Regions from separate parts of the Priestia flexa genome, predicted to be linked through region 1. Evidence: riboswitches for the same ligand, from Rfam matches in the RefSeq annotation. Region 1 holds a riboswitch; the other holds the start of a gene.
What was found. A riboswitch is a leader RNA that binds a small molecule or an ion and turns the genes downstream of it on or off. The one in region 1 is predicted to bind S-adenosylmethionine.
Positions count from the first base shown of each region.

Region 1 (10,005 bases):
AATAACAAGTAACAGCTCCTTGAATAATATAAAGCAACAGTGCATCTTCTTTATTAAGAAGCTGATTAATCAAAAACGCAATGCCAATGACTAAATAGCTCATAAAAAAGTCAAATTTCACCTTTTCTTTTTTATATACCTTAATACATAGGGCATATACTACAATAAGTACAGCAATTATAATGGTAACAGTTGTTTTTTCCATCGTACTACTTATCCAGCCATAAACGATAAATAAGCTTGCCAAAGTAGTTGAGGCATAAATAAACTCATTCCCCTTGCGAACGGCTGACAGTAAAAGTAAACAGACATGTTGAATAAGAAGAGCTGCTCCTAGAAGGGATGTAAACTCTACAAACCAACCATATACTAACAACACTACATTCAAGAGTATTGCCGCTAACCCATATAACACATGATAATTCAATCTCCACGCAATGAACGCAAAAGCGAGGTATAAGAGCGTTTCGTAGCTAATAAACACAAGTTGATTGGGTGAGTTACTTTCTATTAAGAACGGTACAAGCACCCCGCCAATTATGCTAATGATCCCAAGCGCTTGTGAACGATAATAAACAGTCATGCCAAGCCCTGCTACAACCCACAGCGCGTTTAACATAAATGCAAACGAAGGCCCAATCATTCCATATAAACTATGCGCTGCAAACGTTGTTAGCATTAGGATTGGAACGGACCCACCAAGGAGCACTTGCCCTAATACAGAGCGTTTTTTTACAATTTGCAAATGGCCAACACCTACAAATGCGGCGCTTACAATATATCCTAGCGTAACCTTGACACCTTCACTCATTACCCCGTAGTCAGAAGCAGCTTTAAATCCCCAAAGAACACCAATTATAAAAACAAAAATAAAAATGCGGGGCAACCATATTTGAAAAAGCTGTTCTTCCCAATTCGTTGATTTTTTCACTTGTTGTTCATAAACTTCAGTTGGCTTCATCGGCTGATGAGAAACCGCTTCTTCATGATTTGAAGGTTTCTTTGCCTGCACTGTAAATTCTGTTTTGCTCCCATATTGATTAGTAAGTAGTTGCTTTAACTCCTTTACTTCCTCCTCTAATACCGTAATCTTTTTTTCTAGGTTCTCTATTCTTTTATGATCCATAACATCTCTCCCTATAGCTTTATCAATTACCAAATTATATCATTTTAGTGTTTTTTAGGATATCTCTTTTTTCAATTTAACAATAAAAAGTGCAGGCTAAAAATGCCTGCACTTTCTGCTCATGTAAAGTATTCAATTTTTGCATTTGGAAAGAATTGACCAATATAGTATTCAAGCGTTTCACGAAGCTCATGCTCTTCGTCCTTTGTATACACATACTTTCCAATCCCATAGCGTCCCCACTTATAGCGACGCTCTTCTTCATTCATTTGTAGCTTAGACTTTGGATAGTTCTTTTCAATGACACGTTTGGCTGGTTTTGTAAATCGATGCTGAATCATTTCAAATGTAATATCATCACGCGATTCCTGTGGAATGGAAGCATCCAGCTTTTCAAATAGCTCGCGATACCCATCTCTCCATCCCTCATGGATATAGATAGGTGCTACGATAAACCCCAGAGGATACCCCGCTTTTGCCACTTTGTTCGCTGCTTCAATTCGGTAATCTAACGGTGACGTTCCAGGTTCAAAATATTTAATAACATAATCAGCATTCACGCTGAAACGAAAGCGCGTTTTACCGTTATGTTTAGCATCAAGAAGGTGATCTACATGATGAAACTTTGTCACAAAGCGAAGTTGTCCTAAATCGCTTTCTCCAAAATATTCAATGGCATGCTTGAGCGTATGAGTTAAGTGATCAATACCTACAATGTCAGACGTACACGCAGCCTCAAAACGCGTAATTTGTGGTGCTCGTTCTTTCATGTATTGCTCAGCTCTATCTAGAATTTCTTCTACATTTACATACGTTCTGATGTACGGCTTACTTCCCATCGTCGTTTGTAAATAACAATAGTGACAGTGTCCCATACACCCTGTTGCAAAAGGAATTGCGTATTCTGCCGAAGGCTTGGACGTATCAAAATTTAGCGTTTTACGCACACCCACAACAAGCGTTGATTTTGCATTGCGATACTTTTGCAGGTGATTGTCTCCAGGAATATTTCGAACCTGGTTATGAGACGTTGTTTCGCGAATTTCAATGCCCATTTTTTCAAATTTATCTTTTAGCTCTACGCCTAGCGGATATTCTAAAGCACGTGGCTCAATATATACTAATTGCGGTACAAACGGTTTTATCACATTCATCACTTCCCTTTACTTTTCACTTCATAACATTTAGTGTTCGAAAAAAGGAATGGCATATGCCTGTTAAATGTAGGCTAAAAAAAAGACGCTGTTTAAACAGCGCCTTTTTTTTAGCCTTCGTACGGTTCGTAATCAAATAGTTCGTTATATGCTCGTTCTGCTTCTTCATAGCTTGTGTATATCGCATCATCATCTGATAATAAGTGATACGACTCATGTAAAAGCAGCGCAACGTCGCTGTTATTTTCAGGATGCTGAACTACTTCTCCCTGCGTAATATTGGCTACGTTTGCCGTATGAGGGTTTCGATAGATCACAAAAACTTGGTCCCCAACATGATATTCTTTTTTCATTATGTCACCTTCTCTATTTCAGCTTTATTTCTATAGTGTCCGCACATAGTGATTTTATAATGGTGCTTTTTTACACTGTCTGACGTTCAATAAGCTGAAAAGGAAGTTCAATGTATTGAAGACTTTTATCAAGCACAAGTTTAAATAAATGCTCCCCCATTTCAAAAAGTGGTAGCTGAATAGTAGTAATGTCTAAATAAGCTGTTAACGGATGATTATCAAACCCAATAATCGCAATGTCTTTGGGCACTGATAAACCTTCTTTCTTACAGCGAGTTATAACTCCTACTGCAAGCTGATCATTGGTAACAAGCAATCCTGTTGGCCGGTCGTCCATTGCAAGCAAACGATCTACAATCATATCTCCATCTGTTATGTATAAGCAATCTGTGAATACCCACTCTTCTCGTATCGGTTCTTGCAACCTCTTCATAAAATCACCGTAAGCATTAGCTCGCTGTTCACTGTTTGTACCACTCATCCTGCCTACGCAGTAACCAATTTTCTGATGTCCGTGCTCATGCAGGTAAGATAGGGCTTTTTCAAAAGCTGCGTAATGATTAACGTACACGGACGACACCTTTTTAGCTGTTCCGTCTTCGCATACAACAACAGGGCCATACGATTGATACTCGTTAAGAACACTCCAATCATTTGCTCTAGAGCAAATGATGACACCATCTACCTGCTTGGTTTTCAACATATGAAGTGCTTCAATTTCCTTCTTTACATCGTAAGCTGTTTGGCACAATACAAGCTGACAGTGAGCGCTAAGTGCTTGCTTTGAAATCCCTTCAAGTATGACGCTAAAGTATGGGTGATTAATAAATGGAAGAACAACTGCAATCCGATTAGTCTTTCCTTTTGATAAAGTAACCGCATTGCTATTTTGCTCATAGTTGAGCTCATCCACGACTGCTTGTACACGCTCTCGCTTCTCTTCGCTTACATAAGGGTGATTGTTCAAAACTCGCGATACGGTAGAAACGGATACCCCAGCTTTCTTTGCAATATCTCGAATATTTACCATTTTTCTCTCCTTTTGCTCTTGTTCTGAAACGCGTTTCATCATTTATGCTGTTTTTATTATAACGAAAGGTGGTCATAAATGATGCTTGGATTGGTTATTTTATTTGTTTTATGCGGAGTTGAACTTTTACTAGCTATGGTAGCTTTAAAGCAAAAACCAGATTTATGGAAGGAGGTTGAATTCGAAGATTTTTATGATTTTTACGATTCAAAAAAGCGATAGAAACCTATCGCTTTTTCTAATTATTTATGTACAACCTCTTCAGTGATTGATCGACCTTTTGTCTGATCTATATCTAACCATTGCCACTCTTCATGTAGGCGAATCCTTCCGTCTGGCAAAACCTCCGGTGTAGAAAAGCATGTGCCTCCGCGAATTTCATAAGCTATGTTAACATGCTGATAGCGGAATGTAAGACAGCTCTTTTCGTCTATAGTCCCAACTAACGTCCCGTATAAAATGTCTCCACCTTCATACGTTGCGTGAATAATTCTGCCTTCTTGCTCATAGCGAAAGGTCGTATGAGAAGATACTTCACCGTTATCCGTATTCTGTACAGATCGAAACACTCGATTCCTAAAACAAATCATCCTTTCACCTCTTTTTCAATATTCTAACATTTTAACTCTAAAAAAAGATGACATCAACCCTTCTTTCCGGTTGATGTCATCTAATGAAATGATGAAATTAAGCTATTTGTTTTTTAGCAGGTTGTTTATGAGTAAGCTTTGGATAATTAAAGACAATCGCTAAAATTCCAAATATCGCTGTTAAGATTGGATAAAATGCGAATGGCATTAGTTCAACTGAGGATACTTTTGCAAATTCTGATGCAATTAGCATTTGCGCTCCATATGGAACAAGTCCCTGCACGCTACATGAAAATAAGTCAAGTATACTTGCTGACTTACGGTTATCGATTTCGTATTCATCTGCAATCTCTTTTGCTAAAGACCCGACCGTAATAATTGAAATTGTGTTATTAGCTGTCGAAAGATTTGTCGCGCTTACTAATCCAGCAATACTAAACTCTGCGCCTTTTCTTGTTTTAATATTACGTGTTAATAGCCCAAGCAAGAAATGGATCCCTCCATTATACTTAATAAGTTCAACGACTCCACCAATTAAGATGCTGAGAATAATGAGTTCAGCCATACCGCCAATTCCTGTTGTAATAGCTTTTGCAAAGGTTGCTAGCGTATAGCTTCCGTCTGCCAATCCAATAATTCCAGCTACAACAATACCCCCTGTTAAAATTGCTAACACATTTAATCCAAGCAATGCTGCAACCAGCACTCCTATATAAGGAAGCATTTTTACAAAGCTAAAACTTTCAACATCTACATTAGAATTATTTCCAAGCGTCATTACTAATAAAAGAACCATTGTAATAATTGCTGCTGGTAATACAATTAGAAAATTCACTTTAAATTTATCGTTCATTTTTGTTTTTTGCGTACGAACCGCAGCAATTGTTGTATCAGAAATAATGGATAAATTATCTCCAAACATTGCACCGCCGATAACGGCTGCTACGGCTAGTGCTGCAGAAATATCCGTTTCAGCACTTACTCCAACTGCAATTGGTGCTAGAGCCGCAATGGTACCAGTAGAAGTACCCATCGCAAGTGAGATAAAAGCACCGATAAAGAATAATCCAACAACAAGCAAGCTTTGTGGCAAAACAGATAAAGCAAGGTTAACCGTTGAATCAACCGCTCCCATGCCGCTTGCTACTTCTGAAAAAGCGCCCGCCAGAATAAAGATAAAGACCATAATCATCAAGTCCGGATGACCTGCGCCTTTAGCAAAGCGCTCAACCTTCGCATTTAGCGTTTCTTTCCGGTTCATCGCTAAGGCAACGATAGCCGCTACGATAATTGCTACAAGTACAGGAAGCTTATAAAAATCACCTGTAATAATCCCCGAGCCTACAAACAAAGCTAGAAATACTCCTAGCGGCAGCAGTGCCCAGCCGTTTTCTTTTTGTTTTCCCATGTTTACACCTCTTTGCATAAATAAAAGACCTCTTCATCAAGAAGAGGCCCTCTTATAATTCTTTATAAGAATACGCTCTTCTCATCTTTCAAACAAAATTGTTTGCTGGATTTGGCACCGCACTCTGTGAGTCAGTTGCCGAGACATCATCGGGCCAGTCCCTCCGTCTCTCTTGATAAGAAGTATAATATTTTTTAAATTTATTATTCAAAATTAACTCTTAACTACTTTAATATCTTTTACTTTCCTTGTCAAACACTATTGTAGAAAAACAAAAAGAAAGAAAATTCAAATATCAATTCGCTACGTCTCGCTTTAAGAAAAACAGCCAAGCCGTTCCAACAAAGAAGATTAGATGAGCTATAATAATAAATAGAGAAAACGGTAGGGTCATCCCAGGGAAATACGTTTGATTTCCATCCATATATTGACTAAGGTTGGTGTTAGCAAACAGTAAAATAATTCCCCACTGTACTTGAAACTCAGATAAAATTCCAGCAAGCATTTTTGCTCCTACTCCAACAACAATGCCAAGACCAACTGCTAATGCACTATTTCTGAATACCGACGATAGCATAAACGCAAAAGTAACCATCATAAAGGTTTCAAGATATGAAACACCATATGCAATCCAGATACCTTGTCCTTCTTGACCATTAAAAGCTCCTCCTGAAAAGAAAATAATCCCCCAAATGATTGAAAATAAAAAGAAGGCAGCCAAATAGTACAAGCTAATAAAAACGCTAGTCAGGTATTTGGATAAAAGAATAGTTGAGCGACTCTTAGGACGAATTAATAGAAGTTTAATCGTTCCTTTTTCAAATTCAGATGCAACAATCGATCCAGCAGCGGCTACAGCAAAAAATTGGACAATAATTAAAAAGTTTGAAGTGAAAGCAACAAAGCCTGGCAACGTTTCTGTAATTCCAGCATTCGTTGTAATAGCTCTCATTATAAGAGCCATTCCAAGCGTTAAGACAGCAATTGCCAGAAATACGACTTTCGTGCTTTTTTTCATAAACCACTTCATATGTTCATTTTGTATTAAATTAAGCATTGAAATCTCCTCCCGTAACAGACATAAACGATTGTTCTAGCGATTCATAAATTGGAGTAATTTGGTATACTTCAATGCCTTCTTCCACTAGAAGTTTATTAATAGCAGCAGCCTCTTTCGGTTGAGCTTGTACAGAAAGCTGCTTTTCTTTTATTGCACAAGTGTAGCCTTGATTTGATAGCAGATTTTCCGCTTTTTCTACAGCATCAACTGCAAATACAATCGTTAGGTTCTCTTCTGTATTACGCTTAGCTAATTCTTGAACAGATAGCAGTCTGCCGTCTTGAATAATCCCTACGCGATCACACAAGGCTTCCACTTCTTTCAACAAATGGCTAGCAATAAGAATTGAAATTCCTTCTTCTTTGCACAACCGCTTTAAATATGTTTTAAATTCAATCATTCCTGCTGGATCCAAGCCGTTAGTAGGCTCATCTAGTAGCAGTAGTGACGGTTTATGTAGAATAGCTTGTGCAACTCCGAGGCGCTGACGCATTCCGAGTGAATAAGTCTTTACCGGTTGGTGAATGCTTTTTTCTAACCTTGTTAGCTCGACCACTTCATCGATTCGATTTGCAGACACACCGTGCATTCGTGCAAAATGCTTTAAATTTTGATAACCTGTCAAATATCCATAAAACTCCGGGTTTTCAATGATTGCACCAATTGATTTGACAGCTTCATTAAATTGTTTGCGCTGGTCATGATTGTTAATGGTAACGTCTCCTGTTGAACTTACTAAACCTACAACTGCTCGAATAAGCGTAGTTTTACCCGAACCGTTTGGACCTAGTAACCCAAAGATTTCTCCTTTTCGCACAGACAATGATACGTTATCCAAAATAATTTTATTGCCAATCTTTTTCGTGACGTTATGAACCTGTAGTACCTCTCTCTCTGACATAATGTTCATCCTCTCTTCTATGTAATCCGTCTTTTATTTTTCCTTGTTTTGAGGTATTTGTCTAGATTAAAACAAACCATTCGTTTATTTTTCATTTTTTTGGTAAGCTATACGTATATATATTTTTTTATAAAGGGGATGCCGTTATGGAATTAGTCGTTTATTTAGCAGGACAAATTCATGATAATTGGAGAGACGATATCAAAAAGCAAGCGGAGGACTTAAAGCTTCCAATTACGTTTGTAGGACCGATGACGGACCATGATCGCTCGGATAATATCGGCGAAGTCATTTTAGGTAAACAAGACTCAGCTATTTTAAAAGATGAAGCCGCTTCAGCTTTTAACAACTTGCGCACAGAAGTACTGCTTAAGAAATCCGACGTAGTCATTGCGCTTTTCGGTGAAAAATACAAACAGTGGAATAGCGCAATGGACGCGGCTACAGCCGTTGCATTTAACAAGCCCCTTATCCTTGTACGTCCAGAAAAACTGCACCATCCTTTAAAAGAACTTTCAAACAAAGCACAAGTTGTCGTTGAAACACCAGACCAAGCAATTCGTGCACTGGCTTATATCTTTGAATAAGGCTGATTCATAAGTATTTTAGTTAATGAGATATCCGAACGATCGCTAACCTGCAATCGTTCGGATATTTTTTGTTCGTTCCCAAAACAAGTTAAAAAACTTGTGGAATGGAGCGTAAGACATTCGGCTCCTGCCAGAAATAGAGTAAAAGCTGAGCCTCCTTGACGTTATTCCTTGGTTCATGTACACTTTATGTTCAATTTATTGCTATTGATATCGCTCTTGTAAAGAAAGAATGATATAATTTGATAGATATTGAATTTGGAGGATTGCTCATACATGATTACAGTTAGTAATGTAAGCCTACGTTTTGCAGACCGTAAGTTATTTGAAGATGTAAACATTAAGTTTACGCCTGGTAACTGCTACGGATTGATTGGAGCGAACGGTGCTGGAAAGTCAACATTTTTGAAAATTTTATCTGGTGAACTTGAGTCACAAACTGGTGATGTACATATGGGACCTGGCGAACGCCTAGCGTTCTTAAAACAAAACCATTTCGAATACGAAGAATATGAAGTATTAAAAACCGTTATTATGGGTCACGCTCGCTTATATGAAGTGATGCAAGAGAAGGATGCTATTTATATGAAAGCTGACTTCACTGATGAAGATGGAATGAAAGCAGCTGAGCTTGAAGGTGAATTTGCTGAACTTAACGGTTGGGAAGCTGAATCTGAAGCAGCGATTCTTTTAAAAGGTTTAGGCGTTTCTGAAGATCTTCACGATAAAAAAATGGCTGAGCTGACAGGTAGTGAAAAAGTAAAAGTATTACTTGCTCAAGCTTTATTTGGCAAACCTGACGTTTTACTACTAGATGAGCCGACCAATAACTTAGATATTCAGGCAATTCAGTGGTTAGAAGAGTTTTTAATTAACTTTGAAAACACAGTAATCGTTGTATCCCATGACCGTCACTTCTTGAACAAAGTGTGTACGCACATTGCGGATTTAGATTTTGGTAAAATTCAAGTTTACGTTGGTAACTACGACTTCTGGTATGAATCTAGCCAGCTCGCTCAAAAAATGGCATCTGATGCTAATAAGAAAAAAGAAGAAAAAATTAAAGAACTTCAGGCGTTTGTCGCTCGTTTTAGCGCCAATGCATCAAAATCAAAGCAGGCAACATCTCGTAAAAAATTACTTGATAAAATTACGTTAGATGATATCCGTCCATCTTCTCGTCGTTACCCATACGTAAACTTTACGCCAGAGCGTGAAATTGGAAACGACGTACTGCGAGTTGAAGGTTTAACAAAAATCATTGATGGTGTTAAGGTACTAGATAACGTAAGTTTTACAATGAATCGAGAAGATAAAATTGCGTTAGTTGGCCGTAACGAAATTGCAAACTCAACGCTTATGAAGATTCTAATGGGTGAAATGGAAGCAGATAGCGGTACATTTAAATGGGGTGTAACAACATCTCAATCGTTCTTCCCGAAAGATAACTCTGAGTACTTTGAGAATAGCGACTTAAACTTAGTTGAGTGGTTACGCCAATACTCACCACAAGATGAAAGCGAAAGCTTCCTTCGTGGATTCCTAGGAAGAATGTTATTCTCTGGTGAAGAAGTACTAAAGAAAGCCAATGTATTATCTGGAGGCGAAAAGGTTCGCTGTATGCTTTCTAAAATGATGCTAAGTGGTTCAAACGTTCTTCTTTTAGACGATCCTACCAACCACTTAGACTTAGAATCGATTACGGCATTAAATAACGGATTAATGAGCTATAAAGGTGCAATGATTTTCACATCTCATGACCATCAGTTCGTTGAAACAATTGCGAATCGCAT
Region 1 covers NZ_CP090431.1:1,512,661-1,522,665, reverse strand. Annotated here, with positions in the region: gene LZP85_RS07730 (DUF2339 domain-containing protein) at 1-1,126, opposite strand, end outside; gene splB (spore photoproduct lyase) at 1,246-2,274, opposite strand; gene LZP85_RS07720 (transcriptional regulator SplA domain-containing protein) at 2,391-2,633, opposite strand; gene LZP85_RS07715 (LacI family DNA-binding transcriptional regulator) at 2,704-3,663, opposite strand; gene LZP85_RS07710 (hypothetical protein) at 3,742-3,885, shown strand; gene LZP85_RS07705 (avidin-fold protein) at 3,906-4,253, opposite strand; gene LZP85_RS07700 (Na+/H+ antiporter NhaC family protein) at 4,351-5,661, opposite strand; SAM riboswitch class I at 5,740-5,843, opposite strand; gene LZP85_RS07695 (ABC transporter permease) at 5,957-6,718, opposite strand; gene LZP85_RS07690 (ABC transporter ATP-binding protein) at 6,711-7,622, opposite strand; gene LZP85_RS07685 (YtoQ family protein) at 7,769-8,209, shown strand; gene LZP85_RS07680 (ABC-F family ATP-binding cassette domain-containing protein) at 8,489-10,005, shown strand, end outside.

Region 2 (10,005 bases), 880 kb from region 1:
ATTTACTGTTTTTAGCGTAAAATGGTTTGAAATATTCTATTCCAAAGCTTTCAAGCTTTGTTAAATGTGTAACTAGTATAAGTAAAAAAAGAGTGACTCCGTATAACCCTAAAAATGCTGCAATAATCATTGAGCCGAACCTTAAAATTCGGAAAGATAAACCAATACCATATTGAGGAACGGTAAAAGAAGCAATTGCCGTAACAGCTACAATAATAATCATAACGGAGCTTACAATATGAGCTTCTACAGCTGCTTGTCCAATAACAACCCCGCCTACTAATCCAACAGTCTGCCCAACAGGTGTTGGGAGGCGAAGTCCGGCTTCTCTTAACAATTCGATGGTCACTTCCATTACCATCGCTTCAATAAAAGGTGAAAATGGTACGTCTTCTCGCGTGGCTGCAATGGTAATGGCAAGCTCAGTGGGAAGCAGCCCTTGATGAAAAGAAACAAGGCTAATATAAATGGCTGAGAAAAAGAGCGTAATGAAAATTGAAATATAGCGAAGAAGGCGTAAGAGAGAACCTGCCAACCATCTTTCGTAATAGTCATCGGGCGATTTCATAATCATGTCAATTGTTGTTGGTACTAATAGAGCAAAAGGTGAACCGTCTACAAAAATTGCAACTCTGCCTTCATTAATAGCAGCTAAGACGCGGTCAGGTCTTTCTGTATTTTGGACCTGTGGAAAAGGAGAATAAGGAGCTTCTTCGAGAAATTCTTCAATCATTCCAGAATCTTGAACATTATTAAGATTAATGTTTTGAAGTTTTTGGCGAACTTGATTAACGATATGAGGTTGACATTGCTTTTTATGAAAAACAATTGATGTTCGATGAAGCTGTTCTTCTCCAATGAAAACATCCTCGACCGTTAAGTTTGCATCACTTGCTCTTTGCCTTAATATGCCGATATTTTCTTCTAAATTTTCAATTAACGCAACCTTTGGACCACGCACAACTTTTTCGGTCGTTGGTTCACTCCACGTACGCTGTTTAGCTATTGTCATATTTAAAGAAAAAGCCGTTGTACGATTATGAATAAATAATAAAGGTTCTCCTTTAAAAAAAGCAGTGAGAGCTTGCTTGTACGTATAAACTTCACTGCTTTCAACAGTTGAGATAAAGGAATCCCAACGATCTAGCGTGTTGGCTGGTGATGAGGTTTTTGTTTGAATCATTTTTTCTGTTAATTGATTCAGCTTTTCGCTGTCTACAAGCCCTTGTAGATAAAGAATATAAACAAAATCAGTAGATGAAATCCATAGCTTTTTTGAAGCTATGTCACTGCTATCACCTGCTAATTCTAGAAATGTCTTAACAACGTACTCTGTATCTCGTTGAAACGTTGAATTGAGCAAGTCTTCACCACCTTTACATTATTAGTAATATATTGAGTTCAGTAGTAAAAAACAGTACGATAAAAAAGAATATATATTAGTCTTTACGAGTTCAATAGGTGTTATGCTAACTAATCGAAAAAGGACGTGAAAACATGCTACATTCATTTAAACTTCAAACGAGTAATCGCGATGAGATGATTGATTTGACAAGTCAAGTGGAAACAGAAATTAAAAAGCATCAAGTGAAAAGCGGAGTAGTCACCGTATATTGTCCACATACGACCGCTGGTATTACAATTAATGAAAATGCAGATCCAGATGTAAAACGTGACATGATTAGAAGATTTGACGAGGTATATCCTTGGATTGATGAAAAAGATCAGCATTTTGAAGGGAATACAGCTGCCCATCTAAAGGCAAGTACAGTTGGTTCTTCGCAACAACTTATTATTGAGAATAGAAATTTATTATTAGGAACGTGGCAAGGGGTTTATTTTTGTGAATTTGATGGCCCTAGAAACCGTACATGGTATATTAAAATTCAAGCAGATTAAAAGAAGAGGCTGGGATATAAGTAATTCAGCCAATGATAAACCTGAACGATTGAGAGTTCCTCATCTTTAATCGTCCAGGTTTTTTTGTTGATTGTGAAAACAATGTTGGAAACAGGGCGGAAAGCGAGTGGCCGTAGCGCAATGGAACGAACGTGTTCTGACAACGTAAAGAGGTGAGAAAAGGGAGTGTTCCTCTTTTTGAAAATTTGTTTTGTTATGTTCAACCCTCTTCTTTTAGCATGTCTTCTTTTTTTGATTTTTTGTTATAAAACAAAAGATAGATAATATATATGTTATATAACAGAAAAAGGGAGAGATCTTGTGTGGAGCAAATTACAATTAAACAAGAAACAGAACAAGAACAAAATGAAAAGACAAACTTTACGTGGGTAGATGAATATCCAACAGTATTAGATATTATTAATGAATACTATAGTTTTTGCCGTTAAAAAAGCCAACGCAAGTTGGCTTTTTGTTCAGGCTGTTGAGAAACTTTGTTCTCAACAGCTTTTTTATGTCTGTCTTTTTTTATCAGTGGTAACACTGATAAAAAAAGACTGGAGTTGATGAAACATGATGGGTGCACTTAAAAATCATCGAGATGAACAAGTGATGGTTTCTGTAGAAGATTTAGTTCCTGCCAATCACTTTTTGCGTACAATTGAAGCGACAATTGATTTTAGCTTTATTGAAGAAAAGCTTCTTCCTTATTATTGTGAAGACAATGGACGTCCTTCCATTCATCCCATTACGCTATTCAAAATGATGTTTATTGGCTACTTTTATGGCGTTCGTTCCGAACGTCAACTTGCCAAAGAAATTCAAACGAATGTGGCGTATCGATGGTTCTTAGGCTTATCGTTAACGGATGCCGTTCCTCACCATTCGACGATTAGTTTTAATCGCCGAACACGCTTTTTAGATACGACGATTTTTGAAGACATTTTTGATGAAATTGTTCGCCAGGCGATAGAACATCGCATGGTTGGTGGACGTGCTTTAATGACAGACTCGACTCATATCAAAGCGAATGCGAATAAACATAAATATGAAAAACAACCAAAGAAGTCCCGCCGACAAGCGTATATGGAAGAGTTAGAAGCAGCCGTCAACGAAGATCGTCTTGAAAACGGAAAAAAGAACTAAGTCCTCGAAAGGAAGGCGTTGCCTTACAAAAACAAACCCGCATCAGTACAACGGATCCCGATAGTGGTTTTATGATGAGAGATGGAAAGCCAGATGGCTTTCATTATTTAGATCATCGAACGGTGGATGTCAAACATAATATTATTACAGATACCTGTATTACAGCTGGCAATGTGGCTGACTCTGTTCCTTATCTTGACCGCCTTGACATACAAATAAAAAAGTTTCGCTTTTCTGTTGAAGCTGTTGCATTAGATGCCGGGTATTTTACAAGCCATATTTGTAAACGCCTTTCTGAAAAAGGGATTTTTATGGTGATGGGCTATCGGCGTTTTGGATCGTCAAACAAAGACGTGCCAAAACGTCTGTTTCACTACGTACAGGAAAAAGATGTATTCGCTTGTCCAATGGGGTGCATTTTATCGTATGCGACTACCAGTCGCACAGGAGATCGTACATACAAATCAAATCCAAGTGATTGTGCCGTTTGTCCAATGAGAGACGGGTGTTTTTCCGCTTCCCAAAAACAACGCGTGGTGACACGTCACATTTGGGAGAGATTCAAAGAACAAGCGCGTCTAAACAAGCGCACAAAAGCAGGTAAACAACTTTATCGTATGCGTTGCACGACGATTGAGCGTAGCTTTGCCGACGCAAAAGAGCTAAATGGGTATCGATATGCCCGGTATCGAGGGCTGAAGTCTGTCCAGATGCAGGCGTATCTGACGGCAGCTTGTCAAAACATGAAAAAAATCGCCCATTACCTGACCAAAACAGGTCAGGTAATGGGCGATTTTTATGGAAAACGACGATTTGTTTGTGAAATGTTTACTTGTTTCACTATAAAAAATGAAAAGAGCCTCAGATTGACGAGAACCTTACAGGTTTCTCGTCAATCTGTAAAAAAGCCAACGCAAGTTGGCTTTTTGTTATTTAACGAATTCTTTTTGCACCAATATAACGCTTGCTCCAATAGCTATCTTTTAATGAAGCAACTGAAACACCTTTTGAAGATGAGCTATGTAAAAATTGATTGTTTCCCATGTAGATACCGGCATGGGAAGCGCCTTTTTGGTATGTTTGGAAAAATACAATGTCCCCAGGCTGTAAGCTTGTAACTCGTGTCCCTTTTTTATAAATCTCTGCCACAGTTCGAGGTAAAGTAATGCCAGCGCCCTGCTTGAATGTATAACCAATAAAGCCACTGCAATCAAATCCTCTAGGAGTTGTTCCACCCCAGCGATATGGTACCCCTATATACTGCTTTCCTTTATTAATAACTTTTGAAGCATTAAATGTAGAAGTCTGTGAAGAAGTTTTTACTCCAAGCTTTGCATATGTGCTTTTTCCAACAACTCCATCGGCAGACAATCCATTTTTACGCTGAAATGATTTAACTGCATTTGATGTAGCTGGTCCAAAATAAGTTGTTGTATTGCCAGTGAAATAACCTTTTTTCTTTAAAAGCTGCTGTAATTGCTGAACATCCTGATTTCTCATTCCTTGCTTTAATGTTTGATCACCTAGCGCAGCTTGGCTGACTAAAGGGCTAGCAAATAAAAAGCTAGCGAGGGTAAAAACCGCCACAAATTTCTTCATAATGGGCCTCCATCAATTTTTCGTCAATTTTCGTAAAATAATCATAACACCTTTCGACAGATGGAAACGTTACATTTTCATTACAAAATATGAAAAAAATGAAAATTAGAGTGAGCAGAATGATGTGTTTTGATTTTGAAAAATAGAAAAAAATTGAATATTTAGCTGTTAATAACTAAAACATATGAAAATGTAAGGACATTTAAAAATAATAATAGAAATCTGTTGTGAATTACTACACAAATACTTTGTAGTCATGTAGAATGTAAAAATAGAATACAGTGTCAATTGATTTGACTTTTGATGAGGTGAAAAGTAATGAAAAGAATAGGTGTATTAACAAGCGGCGGTGATTCTCCAGGAATGAATCCTGCGGTTCGTGCTGTTGTGCGTAAAGCGATTCATGAAGGAATGGAAGTTTACGGTATTTATCAAGGATATCAAGGGTTAATTGAAGGGAATATTCGAAAGCTTGAAGTTGGTGATGTTGGTGATATCATTCAACGCGGTGGAACAATGTTATATTCTGCAAGATGTCCAGAGTTTAAAACAGAAGAGGGACGCCGTAAAGGTATTGAAAACCTAAAGAAGCATGGTATTGAAGGTTTGGTTGTAATCGGTGGAGATGGATCTTACATGGGAGCTGTTAAGCTAACTGAGCTTGGTTTTCCATGTGTAGGTATTCCAGGAACAATCGATAATGACATTCCAGGAACAGACTTTACTCTAGGTTTCGATACAGCTTTACATACTGTTATCGATGCAATTGATAAAATTCGCGATACGGCTACTTCACATGAACGTTCTTTTATTATTGAAGTAATGGGACGTAATGCTGGAGATATTGCTCTATGGTCAGGGCTAGCTGGAGGAGCTGAAACAATCTTAATTCCTGAAGCGAAAGATGAGTTCCAAGAGATGGTAGATCGTTTAAAGAAAGGCCAAGAGCGTGGTAAGAAACATAGTATTATCGTTGTTGCTGAAGGTGTAGCTACAGGAAACGAAGTAGCAAAACAGCTTGAAGAAGCTGCTGGAATTGAAACTCGCGTTACGGTTCTAGGGCACATTCAGCGTGGTGGATCACCAACAGCACAAGATCGCGTGTTAGGAAGTCGTTTTGGTGGCCGCGCCGTTGAGTTATTAATGGAAGGTAAAGGCGGGCGTGCAATCGGTATCCGTAAAAATGAAATTGTTGATTATAATATTATGGAAATCCTAGGTGAACCTCATCATATTGATGAGCGTATGTATCAACTATCAAAAGAATTATCAATCTAAACGATATAAAGGCGAGACTTCTTATAGAGGAGTTTCGTCTTTTTTTAGTTTCAAACCAGTACCTTCACAATGCTTACACTTTTTTGTGTAGAATATGCCAGGAATAATCATTACTTTCCCAAGCCCTTTGCAAAAGGTACATATCAGCTCAAACCCCATAATGCCATCATTCCTTTTATTTAGTATAGCATTTCTGTTTATTAGTATAACACAAAAGCGTAAATATTTTTAGAAAATTTAATTTTTATATCGCTTTCTTCAATGGAATAAAAAATAGTAGAGCTGTTATAATTGATAGAAAAGGAGTGAAGGACATGTTTAAGCGAATTTTATTAGCTTCAGATGGGTCTGAACACGCTGCTAGAGCAGCTGAAAAAGCGGTTGCTCTAGCAAGATTAACTGATCGAAGCTTTGTTCAAGTGATATATGCAGTAGAAGGAGATAGTAGGTTAAACACGCTTGGAAAAGATGAAGCAAGAGAAAAGCGTATCCAAACAACACAAGAAGTTTTAGAGAAATCTGATATAGAGTATGAAATTACGTTTATTCATGGAGATGCTGCTAAAACAATTATTCAATTTGCTAACAACAATCGCTTTGATGTTGTAGTAGTTGGAAGCCGAGGCTTAAATCCAGTAAAAGAAATGTTTTTGGGGAGCGTGAGCCATAAAATTGCTCAACATGTTAAGATACCCGTATTGATTGTAAAGTAGGAGAGAGCGCCAATGAATATGCAAGTTGAAGAGTTAAAGAAACGAATTGGAGAGGCAAGTCGGATTTGTGTCTTTACGGGAGCGGGAATAAGTACAGAGTCGGGCATACCTGATTTTCGCTCGCAAAACGGATTGTATCGAAAAAACCTAGAATTTTCAGATGTGATTTCCACTTCTTTTTATCAGAACAATCCGGTACTTTTTTGGGAGCTATTTAAAGAGATTTTTCGTGTGAAGCTGCTTGATGAATATGAACCTAACTCAGGTCATTACTTTATAGCAGAATTAGAAGAAGAAAAGACCGTGCATGTGATTACACAAAATATTGACGGCTTGCATCAGAAAGCAGGAAGCACGAATGTATATGAAATTCACGGAACAATTAAGCGAGCACATTGTCAAAAATGTGGAAGTGAGTTTGGGTTAAATTTTCTAACCAAAGTTGAATTACCGAGCTGTACGTCGTGTGAAGAGGCACTAAAGCCCAATGTAGTTTTATTTGGAGATTCAATTCACTGGTTTGAAGAAGCTGTAGAGGCAGCTTTACAAAGTGATTTATTTATTGTCATGGGTTCATCTTTGCAGGTAACACCCATTAATCAAATTCCTTTATTAGTTAGAAAACATGGTCAGGTACCAATGGTCATTATTAATAAAGAGCCAACTTACTATGATTATGTGTTTGATAATCAAATACACCTCCCAATCGGTGAAGTTGTAACGGCTTTAAAGAGTGGGAAGTGAAAAAGCACGCTATGGGCAGCGTGCTTTTTTTAAACTTCAAAATAGATAGCGAAGCAGAACACAGAAATGACCAGAAAAAACGCTGAATGCAACTTGCTTTCTTTAAACGTCAAAACAGCTTCAATAAATAAAAATAAACTTAGCATTAATTGAATGTATGGTAAATAAGCAATATAGTTGGTAGAATCACTGTTCTGAAAAGCGATTATTCCGTATACCACAGCTCCGATTAAAAAGGCATATTTTAATAGTTGTAATCCTTTAACTAACATCTTTGTGAGGTTCCTCCTTATTTAAAACCTAGGTCACATGATTATAACATATATTATATAGATGTAGACAAGTAAAGTGACGCGATATGTTTGACCATGGTCTATCTTTCATGAACTCAAAAGGATATGAACCACTTCTGAATACTGAATAAAAAATGTTTTATTTCTGATTTTTCAAATTCCTTGTTGACAGACTAAGAAAGTAAGTGTAATATTTTCCCTAGTTAATTAATTGAATATTCTTATCTCGAGAGGCGGAGGGACTGGCCCTGTGAAGCCTCGGCAACAGACTGTTAAAGTACTGTGCCAATTCCAGTAGCAATTTGCTTGAAGATAGGAGAAGAACCAATAACGACTATTAACCTCTTCTTATCTTTAAGAAGAGGTTTTTTATTTTGAACAGAAAGAGGGAATAGAACCATGACAAAGACATTAGTGAAAGCTCCATTTAAAGCTGATCATGTAGGGAGCTTTTTAAGAACAACTCCTCTCAAAGAAGCAAGAGAAGCCTATACAAATGGTCAGATTAGTAAAACGACTTTAAAATCTGTAGAGGACCAGGAGATTGAAAAGCTTGTCCAGAAACAAATCGAAGTGGGACTTAAATCTATCACTGACGGAGAATTTAGACGTGCATGGTGGCACTTAGATTTCTTATCAGGTCTAGATGGTGTAGAAGAGTTTGAAACGGAGTATATTAGTCAATTTAAAGGTGCCAAAACAAAAAATAAAGCAATCAAGGTAGTTGGTAAAGTAGATTTCAACCATCATTATATGCTGGAACATTTTACATTTTTAAAAGAAGCTGTTAAACAATATGGTGATGGAAGCCAAGTTGCTAAGTTTGCTATTCCAAGTCCCAACATGTTATTCACTCGAATTCAAGAGGATACTTACTACAATGGGGATAGAGAACAGTTTTATCATGACACGGTAGTTGCTTATCAAAAAGCAATTCAAGCTTTTTATGATGCTGGCTGCCGCTACTTACAGTTAGATGATACTTCATGGATTGATTTTGTTTCTGAAGAACGTATAGATGCAGTTGTTGAGAAGCTGGGTATGGATGTAAAAGATATTATTGATACGAGAGTCAACTGCTTAAACGATGCGATTTCTAAAAAGCCGGAGGATATGGTCATTACGATGCACATTTGTCGTGGAAACTTTAGATCTACGTATATTACCAGTGGTGGCTACGATACTATTTCAGATGCAATTTTTGCTAACTTGCATGTAGATGGGCTTTTCCTTGAATATGATGATAATCGTTCAGGAGATTTTGAGCCATTAAAAAGTTTTACACGTAACAACCAAACAGTTGTATTAGGACTAGTAACATCTAAATTTCCTACATTAGAAGATGCAGAGGTTATTAAACAAAGAGTTAAAGAAGCGAGTGCATCTATTCCTCTAGAAAACTTGTCACTGAGTCCACAATGCGGGTTTGCAAGTACGGAAGAAGGAAACGAACTAACAGAAGAAGAGCAATGGAATAAAATTAGTCACGTCATTAAAATTGCTCAAGATATTTGGGGCGCTAACTGAAGAATAAGAGTTGTTTCTTAATTTTACATAAGAATCCAATTAGATCTTTCTTTTCGTTGTAGTAAAATTGGAAAAAGCTGCGTCTATAAATGATGCAGCTTTTTTGTGTATTGATAGCGTAACTGCAAATTATCTACAGGTAACATAATATTTATTGGGTAAGATAGCGAACTGTCACGCTAAGGAAACGAAAGATTCTTGATAGATGTATTTACCTTGCAGAATGCTTAAGTTTCAGAGTTGACTTGCAATTGCCTTAAAGGTTTTTTATACACACCAAATGTCGAATAGTTTATTTCTTCATATAATAAAAATAATCAGTGATAAGTAGTTTAAGGAACTCATACTGTAATAATAAGTGAAAATTCTGTCATTATTGAAATGTAAAAGCTGAATATGTGAAAGGAATGTTCTTATTGGGAATCAGGAGTAGACTAGGGTTGTTTTTGTTAGGCATTTGTTTAAACGCAATTGCATTCGTTAGTCTTATCATGGAATTGAGTTTAGTTCCCATTCACGCAAGAAACGCAGGTGATTACCTAACAGTATTTTTAAGTGAGATGCCTATTTTTCTCTTTTTGATAGGCGTGATATGTGTTATTGTAAGCTTTTATATGCCTGTGAAAAGTAAAAAATAGAAGTGTCTTTTATAAAAGGTGTAAAGTATTTATACTTAAGATTCGTGTTAGAACACTGGCTAAAAGGTTTGACGACACAGTTTTTTACATTTAAAATAAAAAGAAATAACTATTTAGCAATAAAAAATGTTTTAAACTTTTAATCACTTAGGAGGTGACTCCTTACTC
Region 2 covers NZ_CP090431.1:2,396,875-2,406,879, reverse strand. Annotated here, with positions in the region: gene LZP85_RS12420 (spore germination protein) at 1-1,363, opposite strand, end outside; gene LZP85_RS12415 (secondary thiamine-phosphate synthase enzyme YjbQ) at 1,498-1,899, shown strand; gene LZP85_RS20790 (hypothetical protein) at 2,223-2,348, shown strand; partial or broken gene LZP85_RS12410 (IS1182 family transposase) at 2,473-3,845, shown strand; gene LZP85_RS12405 (C40 family peptidase) at 3,979-4,644, opposite strand; gene pfkA (6-phosphofructokinase) at 4,963-5,922, shown strand; gene LZP85_RS12395 (universal stress protein) at 6,237-6,635, shown strand; gene LZP85_RS12390 (NAD-dependent protein deacylase) at 6,648-7,379, shown strand; gene LZP85_RS12385 (hypothetical protein) at 7,409-7,651, opposite strand; SAM riboswitch class I at 7,891-7,991, shown strand; gene LZP85_RS12380 (5-methyltetrahydropteroyltriglutamate--homocysteine S-methyltransferase) at 8,072-9,199, shown strand.
Region 2: another riboswitch for S-adenosylmethionine. It lies ahead of LZP85_RS12380 (5-methyltetrahydropteroyltriglutamate--homocysteine S-methyltransferase); the one in region 1 lies ahead of LZP85_RS07700 (Na+/H+ antiporter NhaC family protein).